2 regions of the Clostridium sp. CM038 genome follow, and region 1 is predicted to be linked to the other one. Evidence: riboswitches for the same ligand, from Rfam matches in the RefSeq annotation. Region 1 holds a riboswitch; the other holds the start of a gene.
The links. Region 1 has a riboswitch for cobalamin ahead of cbiQ (cobalt ECF transporter T component CbiQ). Riboswitches for the same ligand answer to the same signal wherever they lie in the genome.

Region 1 (5,771 bases):
TCAGCACCCTTTAATGCGAATAATGGTATAATGGCAATTAGTGCAGCAATAATTAATAAAATGAAAACCTTTTTTTTCGTCTTTACCATTAATTTTCGCCTCCCTTTAGGAATCCAAGTTCTGTTAATTCGGATTTTGCATATGTTTCAAGACCCATAATGATGACAACGGTCAGAATACCCTCGATAATTGCCAGTGGAAGCTGTGTCGGTGCAAATACTGCAAGGAACTTGACTACAGATGCTGCGATACCGCCGTTCGCAGACGGATATGCAAGTGCAAGTTCAAAACTTGTTACACAATAGGTTAATAAGTCACCGATTGATGCTGCCAGAAAAATACCTACATATTTATTGACTTTGAGCTTCTGGCATAATTTGTAGATTACATAAGTAACAAGCGGTCCTGCAATAGCCATAGAAAACGTATTAGCACCAAGAGTGGTCAGTCCGCCATGAGCAAGCAAAATTGACTGAAAAAGTAGTACAATAATCCCCAGGATGCTGACTGCCATTGGTCCGAATAGGATTGCACCAAGTCCGGTACCAGTCATATGTGAGCAACTTCCTGTTACTGACGGAATCTTTAAAGATGAAAGCACAAAAATGAATGCACCTGACATAGCAAGAATAGTGATGGATTTACGGTTCTTAGCCAATGTTTTCTTAATTGATAAGTAACCTGCTACTAAGAATGGAACGCATATAACACCCCATATAATACAGAATTTTGGTGGAAGGTATCCTTCCATGATGTGCATTGCATTTGCTACCGGGGCTACCCCGAAAATTAATGCGAAAGCAATCGCAATAAAGATAATTTTCTTTTCTTTCTGATTCATTTTTTTCCTCCTCTATTGTTTTTAATTTATATTAATCTAAGCTGAAACGCCTAGAAAACCCAACTATCTTTCAAGCATTTCCTTGAATTCTTGCGTACTTTTCGGATAGGCACTAGTATCTTCCAGCAGATGTTTTTCTACAAGCAATTCATATATCTCAAGCACTGTTGGCTGTTTTAAATTTGCCTGTTTTAAAATTTCTGTGTTTTGGAAAATTTCTAAAGGTGTTCCATCTGCGATAATTTTCCCTTCACAGAATACAAGGACTCGCTCCGCCCATCGATATGCGAAATCTACATCATGGGTGGAAATGAGCATTGTCTTGCCCTCCGAACCAAGCTTGGCCAAAACTTCTTCTAGTATCAGTGCATTTAAAGGATCCAATGATGCAGTCGGTTCATCAAAGATAATGATTTCTGATTTCATAGCAATGATGCCCGCAATGGTGACGCGCTTCTTTTCACCGCCACTCAAATAGTGTGGCGGACGATCCTTGAAATCTGATATGTTCATGTATGCCAGTGCTTCCTCAACTCGCTTTAGTACTTCCTCTTTTGGAAGCTTTAAATTCATCGGCCCGAATCCAACTTCTGCCCTAACTGTAGATGCGATTATTTGATTGTCCGCATCTTGAAATACAATTCCGATATTTTTTCGAAGTCCTTTTAAATTCTTTTTATTAACGACAGTACCCCGGTAAATGATTTTTCCCTGTTCAGGTGTAAATACACCGTTTATATTCAAGAAAAATGTAGATTTTCCGGATCCATTGGAACCAATGACAGCGATTTTCTCACCTTCATAGATATCCACGCTTACACCGTCCAATGCAGACTTTCCATTCCCGTAGACGTAGTATAGATCTTCGACCTTTAATATTGATTTCCCCATAATAGCTCCTTTCTATCTTGTAACGCCCCATATCAGGATCAAAAAAATTATAAATACTACTGCAGAGGCAATCTGTATTGTCTCTACCTTTTTATCTTCCTCCAAAAATATAAGATCCCCATCATAGCATCTGGCCTCCATGGCATCATAATAATCGTTTGCCTTTTTAAGCGAAATAACCAGCATATTGCTTGCAATGCTTCCAAATGTATAGCAGGAAGTCTTAAAATCACAGTAGCCCTGACGAGATTCTGCGGAATTTTTCATTTTAGTATAGACATCCATTAAAATGAAAATATAACGGTAAATGAGGTTCATCAGCTCTACAATAAGCTTTGGAACATGTGCTTTTCGAAGCACATATATAATCTCGGAGGATGGAGTTGACAGTGTCATCATTTGTAGGGCACTTATAGCTGCAAAAACTTTCAGAATCAAAAAAGCCACTTCCTTAAGCTTTGCCTGAGAAGTAAACACATAGCAGAAGCCAAGATACAAGTTATACTGCCCCATCGGCTGCTTTGAAAAATCAATAGCAATTGTAAAAGTGCCAAGGAGGATAAAGATGATTGGAATCGCCAGTATTGACAAGTATTCGTTTACTGGAAGCTCTCCTTTTACAATGGTCAGATAGGCCATTGCAATAATGACCACAACAGACACATAGGGGTTTTCCAATACAATACAAAGAATCAATATCAAAACAGAAAGAGATACTTTAAAAGTAGCATTCCAGTCTCTGATTTTAGAAGTATAAGCATAAAAATCAATTGAAAACCCTTCGCCGTGTTTATGTCCGGTTACATGGTGATGATGATGTGTCCCATCCTTTTTTTTCCATTTTAAGAAAAAGCCCACCATTAGAAAAATGGCACATAAAATAATAATTTTTCCCATTTCACATCTCCTTTGAATTTTCACCCCATGGCAGCATTCTGGGAGATTTTAGAATAATAAAAATAGATGAAGCATAGTAAACAATTACACCTACAATCTGATTTAAAAATGCAAGGCCAGATAATGTAACTATAATCGCATTGAAGCACCCGGCGAAAACGATGATATTCTGCCTAATGATGTTTAGGTTCGTTTTGACAATTCGTAGTATAGGCCTGTCTACAAAACAAAAATCCTTCTAACTAAAGCGTTAGAAGGAAACGATTCAAAAATATGCTTAATCATATAAAATCAACAAACAAATTTTCATTATAAAGCCCTCTCTATCACTCGTAGAGTTTGTAGTGCGAAAATATGGGCAGGTATTCTGACTCAAGAATCATTATTTAAGCGCGCCTTCCCCGTTTTCGAGTGGCATAATGCACTTAAATTCATCTATTACAGCTACGAGATAGTTCAGGATTTTAACCTGATTCCCTTTTAATTAATTTAAACCTATATTTTATTATTTAATTTTTATAGTTTTTTCACACATGTACTCATTACATAGTAGCCTTATTATTACAAAAAATCAACTACTTTAGTTGTAAAAAGATAATATTTTTCAAGTTTTCACAAAATAATACATTATACTATATTCTCAAATAAATGCTACAGTAAAAAAAGGGACCCACTAGGGGACCCTATACGTACTTTCTCATGTGCTTTAATGCAGTTTTTTCCAGTCTAGAAACTTGTGCTTGGGATATACCTATTTCACCTGCTACTTCCATTTGAGTTCTTCCACCGAAGAACCTTAAATTTAAGATTAACTTTTCTCTAACATTTAATTTTTTCATTGCCTCTTTAATCGATATATTTTCAAGCCAATTATCATCTAAATTTTTGGTGTCACTTATTTGATCCATTACATAAATTTCATCTCCACCAGCGTGATAAATTGGTTCAAATAAAGATACAGGATTTTGTATAGCATCTAAAGCAAATACTACATCTTCCCTTGGTAATTCTAATTCTTTTGCTATTTCAGCTACAGTAGGCTCTTTGTTGTCTTGATTCACCAATCTGTCCCTAACTTGTAATGCTTTATATGCAATATCCCTTAATGATCTACTAACTCTTATTGAGTTATTATCTCTTAAATATCTTCTTATTTCCCCAATAATCATAGGAACTGCATATGTTGAAAATCTAACATTTAGACTTAGATCAAAATTATCAATGGACTTCATTAAACCAATACAGCCTACTTGAAATAAATCATCTACGTTTTCTCCTCGGTTATTAAAGTGCTTTATCACACTTAAAACCAATCTTAAATTTCCTTTAATAAATTTTTCTCTACACTCATACTCACCATTTTGTATCCTAAATAGTAGCTCTTTCATTTCTTTTTCTTTTAGTACGGGTAATTTTGAAGTATCTACACCACATATTTCTACTTTATTGAATACCATAAGGTCATCATTCCCTTCAGAGTAATTGCTTCTAAATTATGTCCTTATGGTTTGCTTTTTATACTACAGACAACCTTTAACATCTGAAAGGGTGTTTTTATTTTAATCTTAATAATAGATTCATCAAAATTGCATCACAATTTCTTTAATCCCGCCCATAACATTCCTACATATTACTAAAACTTATTTAAGCTATCTATTAATTCATTAAAATTCTTTTTAGCTACTATTTCTCTATTCTTAAAATCACCTATTTTTTGTTTATTAAATTTTTCACTTTTATCCAGGTTTACTAATTCCTCTTTTACAGTTTCTCTAAGCCTTGGAATAATATTTATTATTTTTTTTATTCCATAAATATATTCATCATCATAAAGCTTGAAACATTCAAATAAACCTGATATAAGTCTCCCATCAGAAAATATGTAAATATATCTATCACTCATTTCATCTGATAAATCAACTTCAATTTTATGCTTATACAGCCTAAAGAAAACATCATCTTTCTCAATGAAAACAGGAAATATCATAGAAAAAAGCATCTCTATTTCTTCTTCTTGCTCAACCAATCCTGAAAAATCACTTTCATTAAGTTTTTTAACTATTTCATCTGTAAAAATATATTTTCTTATTTCTTTTCCCAATTTACTCCTTAGTTTTTGCTCTTTTTCATCAGATAATAAATTGTCTATTGAATCAATTAATTTATTTAGTTGACCTTTGATCTCATTTTTTTTCATAATGAAAAAACCTCCTTAATAATACATACACTACATATATAAACTTAATTTAATCGGAGCCAAAATATAGCGTATTCCAAGAAATTATTTTAAAATTTCAAGAAACATATTCCATAAAAGAGGATATAAAAGGACAGCTACAATTCCTGAAATAGCCATAGTTATGCCACTCATGGCTCCCTCAGTTTCTCCTATTTCCATAGCCCTCGCTGTTCCCAGCGCATGAGAAGATGCTCCCATAGCAATCCCTAAGGCAACTTTATCATTAACTTTTAAAATTTTATATAAAAACGGTCCGACAATTGAGCCTACAACACCTGTCATTATTATAGCTACAACTGTAATTGAGGAAAGTCCCCCTAACTGATTTGACAATGCTATTCCTATAGGTGTTGTTATAGACTTAGGTATTAAAGATTCAATAAGTACATCGGAAATTCCAAATAATTTCGAAAGGAATACTACACATACAATACCAGAAATCGCACCACTCAAAATCCCTATAAGTATTGGTATAGCATTTTTTTTAAATAAAGAGAATTTCTTATACATAGGCAAAGCTAATGCCACTGTGGCAGGAAATAAAAAAAATGAAATTATTTTACCTCCGTTATTGTAGTCTTCATATTTAATATGTAGCTTTGTCAAAAAAAATATTAATATAATAATGGCTATCAAAAGTGGATTAAAAATTGAAAGTCTGCCTTTCTTCTTTATGTAAATCCCAATTTCATAAGCAATAAGGGATATTATTACACCAAAAACTGGTGAAGTAATTAAATCATTCATATAAACGTCCTTTCCTTAAAAATTTAACTACGAGTGCTGTTACAATCCAAACTAAACATGTGGAAAGAACAACTATAACGATAAATGGTATCCATTTTCCTTTTAACACACCAAATGCTGTCATTAGACCTACTCCAGCAGGAATAAAGAAAAAAG
Region 2 (5,771 bases), 1.1 Mb from region 1:
CCCTATTATCTGGTCCAAAAATCATTCTAATAGAGTGCGGCACTATAAGACCTACAAATCCAATTATTCCACTTACAGATACGACTGCTGCCACCATCAAAGTACTTATTAAAAGTATATACTTTTTTAATCCATTTACATCTACACCAAGACTTCTAGCACTCTCTTCTCCAAGAACCATGATATTCAGATCTCTTGAAAATGTAAAAATAAATAAAATTGAGGGAACTACTATTATAAACAGTAAAATTACCTCGTGATATCCAGCTGTTGAAAAACTTCCCATCGTCCACATAACTATTTTTTCAATATTATCTCTATTAAAGGTCATCATTAATGAAATAATGGATGATAATAAATAATTTATGGCAACACCCGATAGTAAAAGTGTGGTAACTGGAACTTTAGTACCGACTCTCGCAATATTATAAACCAGAAAAGTAGTTATTATAGCACCTACAAAAGCATTGAATGCCACCATGCTCATCCCTAAAAAATTGATTTCATTAAGAAAAACCATGGTTATAGTGGCCCCAAGTGCAGCCCCTGATGAAACTCCGAGAATAAATGGATCTGCCATTGGATTTTTGAAAATACCCTGAAAAGAGGTACCAACCACTGAAAGTGCTGCTCCTACTAAACAGGATAAAATGATTCTAGGAAGTCTTAACTTTACCAATATGATTGCAGATGTAGGATTAATTCCATCTAAGGATACACTGTTATTTAATATTGGAATTTTGCTTATAATAATTAGGGCTGTCTGTTTTAAAGAAATATCTGCTACCCCAAAATTTGTTGCTACAATCATTACAATTAGGAGTAAAAATACCCCTACTGCAAAAACTCGTCGATAATAACTCTTATTTTCTATAAACGTCATGGTTATTTAACCCCTTTTATTTAAAAAGTTCAGGATGAACTAGTTTAGCAATTGCTTCAAGTCCTTCTGCAAGTCTCGGTCCCTGCCTAACAATAATGTTTTCATCAATCTCCAATAATTTGCCGTTCTTAACTGCATTCAAATCTTTGTAACCATTGGTAGCTTTTATACCTTTTTTTGAATCATAGAGCTTTGAACAAATTAGCACATCAGGATTCTTTTCTACAAGCTTTTCTACACTGTAGTTCCAACCAACTACGTCGCCCGCAGCATTTTTTCCGCCAGCAATGTCTATCATACTACCTATAAATGTATCTTTTCCTGCTGTAAAATCACCACTCTTGCCAAATCCTGCTACATAGTACACTGTTGGCTTCTTAGCATCCTTAACCTTATCAGTTATTTCTGCAACTTTCCTTTTCATATCTGATATTATTGTCTGGGCTTCCCCACTAGCATTTACAACCTGACCAAGTTTTGACATTGTGTCATACACACCATTAAAATTTTCTTCACCACCAAGCGCTACAACCTTTACATTAAGAGCCTCTAATTTTTTAATAATAGCCTTATCAAAAAGAGCTGATACAATAACTACATCAGGTTTTAATTCAACAATTTTCTCTACACTTGGTTGCAATAAGTCACCAACAGATGTAACCTTAAGGGCCTGAGCTGGGTAATCATCGTAATCACTTCTACCAACTACACTGCTTCCTTTACCAAGTGCATATATTCCCTCTGTTATATTTGGTGCAATTGTAATAATTCTTTTAGGTTCTTTTTCAATGATAACCGTTCTATTATATGAGTCAACTACCTTTAGCGGATATACTACAGCGTTAGTTTCCTTTTTAGTAGTATTAAGAGACCCTTTATTCTCACCTTTGCTGCCACACGCGCTAAATACAACACAAACAAAAACAGCTAAAACTAGACTTATTATACCTTTTCTTTTAAACATAAGTTGCCTCCATAAATTTTATTTTTTTAATTACTTATTTAATTTTAATTGGGATACCACAAACCACCATGTGAACTTCCTGAGCCCTTGATGCAATATACTGATTAACTCTACCCGCAATATCTCTAAAAACCCTTGCCATCTTGTATTCTGGTACAATTCCAGAGCCAATTTCGTTAGTTACAAGAATTATTGTTTTTAAGTTTTTTTCTGCTTCGTCAAGAAATACTGCTACCTCTTGTAAAATCCCTTTTTCCATTGCGCTTATAGCTTGATTATTAAGATCATCGAAATTATCCCCCGCTTCATCAAACATAAGATTTGTAGTCATTATTGTAATACAATCTAATAAAATCGTATCAAACTGCATTTCTTCGTTATAGAATACCTGTTTTAAATTCTTATAGCCTTCAAAGGTATACCAATTAGCTGGTCTTCTTTCTTTATGTTTTTTTACTCTGTCCTTCATTTCATCATCAAACGGAATTGAAGTTGCAATATAAAGTACGTTGCCCTTCTCTTCTTTGGCTAGCTTCTCAGCATATGTACTTTTCCCACTCCTTGCTCCACCTGTTATAAGTATAATTTTTTTCATAGTATGCTCCTTATTATTTTAATGATATACTCTAATGTAAAAAAATCAGAAAATAAAAAAACCACATCTCAAGGATGTGGAATAATGCAATTAAATTTTTCACATATTGGATAACCCAATATTATTGTTAAATCACGCATTTTTCATCCTCCCTCCGAAGACTAAAATTTCAAGCAATAGGCAGGTTTACTGGCTTTAGCATCATCTTACTCTCCAACCTTCTCAGTTTCCCAATGGTTCTTTGGATTTCATCCTCTAATACAGTAGCGGTGGGCTGCAGTGGTTTTATAATCACTTTCCCTTTTAACCCCTGTTACAGGGCACCTAAAACAATATTTAATTTTTATTAAGTTGACTATTTTTATTGTAACATCAAAAAAATATTAAAGCAATGTAAATCATTCTACCTACTTTCTAATGTAGATTGCAATATAAAATGTCCGAAATTTTCAAGAAAAATATAATGTTAAGTTGTAATGGTTTTCCGTTCCATCATATTAGCAGATAGACCGTTAAAAATCCTTCTTGGATAATTGTTGATCCAGTGCTGTATTTGCATAATTTGTTTTTTAGAGAATGCTGAAATATCCACACCTTTTGGGATAAATCGTCGTATCATTTTATTGATATTCTCGTTTGTGCCTCGTTCCCATGAACTATATGGATGGGCATAATATACTTTAGTTCTCTTTCGTTTATTCCTTACTGAGGTCTCAATACCCTCGAAATCAAGGTTCTCACAGCCGTTATCACAGGTGATTGTTTTAAATGTTTTTGAGAATGCCATTCCCATTTTACGCTCCAATTTGTCCAATTCCTTCACAACAGCGACCTGTGATTTAGAAGGTATTTTAAAGATTAACTCCTTGCGAGTTACTCTTTCGCTTAATACCATTAATACAGTCTTCGTACCCTGCTTTCCTACTACGGTGTCCATTTCCCAGTGCCCTATCTCATCACGTGCAGCTACCGCTGTAGGTCTTTCTGATATACTTGTTCCTTTGGTATTGTTATACGCCGGCCTTATTTTTTTATAGTTTCTCTTTTTGGCATTCTTTTTAACAGGCAGATCTTTGTTACTTATGTTTAAGAATAAATTATTATCCAAATAGTTATACACAGTTTTGAAGCAAATAGTTGTTTCGAATTGTAGATCTTTATTTGTTATATTTTGAATAGCTGCATACGGAGATTCGCCATATTTACCAATGGCTTTTTCTAAGTACTTCACCAATTTGTGATCTTTCCCTATTTTCAATGCAGGCCCTTTTGCTGTGCCTTGTCTGTCATGTTCTGACTGCCCAATTTCTGCGCTATATTCCATTCGAGTGGTTAAATCACTATTCAATAATTCTACTATTCCTTTAGCAATTTCACGCCTTATTGTACGCTCTGAACGTCCACCTATTTGCTCCGCAATACAGCTTGAATTTAGCCCCATTTTGTATAATGTCTCTATCTTTATACGATCCTCATATGTTAGGTGTTTACCTTTTTTGTTCTCTGTGATAAAATTTGATTGACTCATTTGAAATCCTCCTGTACTTGTGTTGGTTTAGTCACTTAACATTGTACAAGATTTTTTCTCTTGAGTCTTTATTTTTTGTTCTATGGTCATTTCATTTTACAACTTACCCTACCTACTTTCTAACGCTATTTCAGTGTTTTATTTAAGTAATATTCCATTACTCCTTTTACAATAGGTACCACATGGTGACTTCCACCTTTCTCTTTAACGTTTTCCATTAACATTGATACTACTATTTTAGGATTAACTGTATCCATACATATAAACCATCCATTTTCTTCTGCAGCTTTATCCTTGTCATCTTTCTTAAGTTCCGCTGTTCCAGTTTTACCCGCGAGAGCTTGCCCATCAACTCTTGCCGCATGACCTGTACCATTTGGGTTATCGATAACTCCAGTGAGACCATCTTTTACAAATTTTATATTATCCGCGGAAATTGCATTAGCTTTCCATACCTTAGCCTTTACCTTTTCATTCAAACTTTCTAAAGTTGGAGACATAATATTTCCATCGTTAACAACTGCGCTATACGATAGTGCAAGGTGAAGTGGGCTCATAAGGACCTCCCCTTGACCATAACCAGTATCTGCTAATGCTACATCATTCTTAATGTTGTTGCCATTGGCTACTTGTGAATTTGCTATTGGATAATCTATTGGAAGTTTTTGACCTATTCCAAAATTGTTGCATCCTTTTATAAATTCCTCTTTACCTATATTAAGAGCTGCCTTTGCGAAATATATGTTATCAGAGTATACAAATGCATCCTGTAAATTCACTGACTCTCTCGGTTCACCAACCCTAGTAACCTTATTGAGTCCCCATGATTTATCTGGTTGCCATTCGTTTCCCGGTATGTTAATAAGTTCACTAGGTTTTATCTTCCCTTGCTCTAACCCAACTGCAGCCGTTATCAGTTTAAATGTAGACCCTGGAGAATATACGGCCTTAAATCTATTTTTAAATGGATCCCCTGTTTTTTCCCATTCTGCCTTTTGGGTATTAGAAACATAAGTAGTAATTGCATTTGAATCATATGACGGGGAGCTTACTAAAGCCAATACCTCTCCAGTTTTTGGATTTATTGCTGCACTGGCTCCCGGCTCTTTATTCATCCCTTCATATATTTTCTTCTGTAGTTCACTATCTACTGATAATGTTATATTTTCACCTGCTTTTGATTCTTTTTTAAGAATTACAATCTTATTGTTATTATTTTGTTTTGATATATATATTGTTGCCCCATTTTCACCCTTAAGCTTGTCTTCATAAACCTGTTCAAGACCTGCCTTTCCTATTAAACTAAATGAGTTATACCCTTTACTAGAATTCTTTTGTAGTTCCTCAGCAGTTATCGGCTTTATGTATCCTATAAGCGACCCCAAAGCTTCCCCACCTGGATATACTCTACCTTTAGGCTTGTTCTGGATTACCCCGTCAAGCTTCATAACTCCATCTATTTTTACTTTTTCACTACGCAATATGTTAATAATCGGTATAAATTGATCAGAATTTTCATTATCCTTTAGTTTATTTTCTATAACCGAAGCATCAACATCTAGTATCTTAGCCATCTGCGATATATTAGCATCTTTATTTTTAATAAATGTAATGGGTTTTATTCCAATCGTAACAATTAAATCATTTATTGCAAGTGGTTTTTTACTCCTATCATAAATTTCTCCACGTATAGCCACTTCTGGCTCTACCCTAACCTTATCTCCCGCTTCCATACTAGGAAATATCATTTTCTCATTCCAAACTAATGTCCACTGCTTTTTATTGTTGACTTCTTCCTTCA

Region 2: another riboswitch for cobalamin. It lies ahead of cobU (bifunctional adenosylcobinamide kinase/adenosylcobinamide-phosphate guanylyltransferase); the one in region 1 lies ahead of cbiQ (cobalt ECF transporter T component CbiQ).

What each region holds. Positions count from the first base shown of each region.
Region 1 is NZ_CM143651.1:502,151-507,921, reverse strand. It holds gene ACWJKS_RS02305 (energy-coupling factor ABC transporter substrate-binding protein) at 1-89, opposite strand, end outside; gene ACWJKS_RS02300 (energy-coupling factor ABC transporter permease) at 89-841, opposite strand; gene ACWJKS_RS02295 (energy-coupling factor ABC transporter ATP-binding protein) at 905-1,732, opposite strand; gene cbiQ (cobalt ECF transporter T component CbiQ) at 1,745-2,593, opposite strand; cobalamin riboswitch at 2,970-3,143, opposite strand; gene sigG (RNA polymerase sporulation sigma factor SigG) at 3,313-4,086, opposite strand; gene ACWJKS_RS02280 (hypothetical protein) at 4,263-4,826, opposite strand; gene ACWJKS_RS02275 (LrgB family protein) at 4,911-5,615, opposite strand; gene ACWJKS_RS02270 (CidA/LrgA family protein) at 5,608-5,771, opposite strand, start outside.
Region 2 is NZ_CM143651.1:1,597,645-1,603,415, reverse strand. It holds gene ACWJKS_RS07300 (FecCD family ABC transporter permease) at 1-883, opposite strand, end outside; gene ACWJKS_RS07295 (ABC transporter substrate-binding protein) at 900-1,847, opposite strand; gene cobU (bifunctional adenosylcobinamide kinase/adenosylcobinamide-phosphate guanylyltransferase) at 1,882-2,442, opposite strand; cobalamin riboswitch at 2,605-2,785, opposite strand; gene ACWJKS_RS07285 (IS30 family transposase) at 2,909-3,970, opposite strand; gene ACWJKS_RS07280 (penicillin-binding transpeptidase domain-containing protein) at 4,096-5,771, opposite strand, start outside.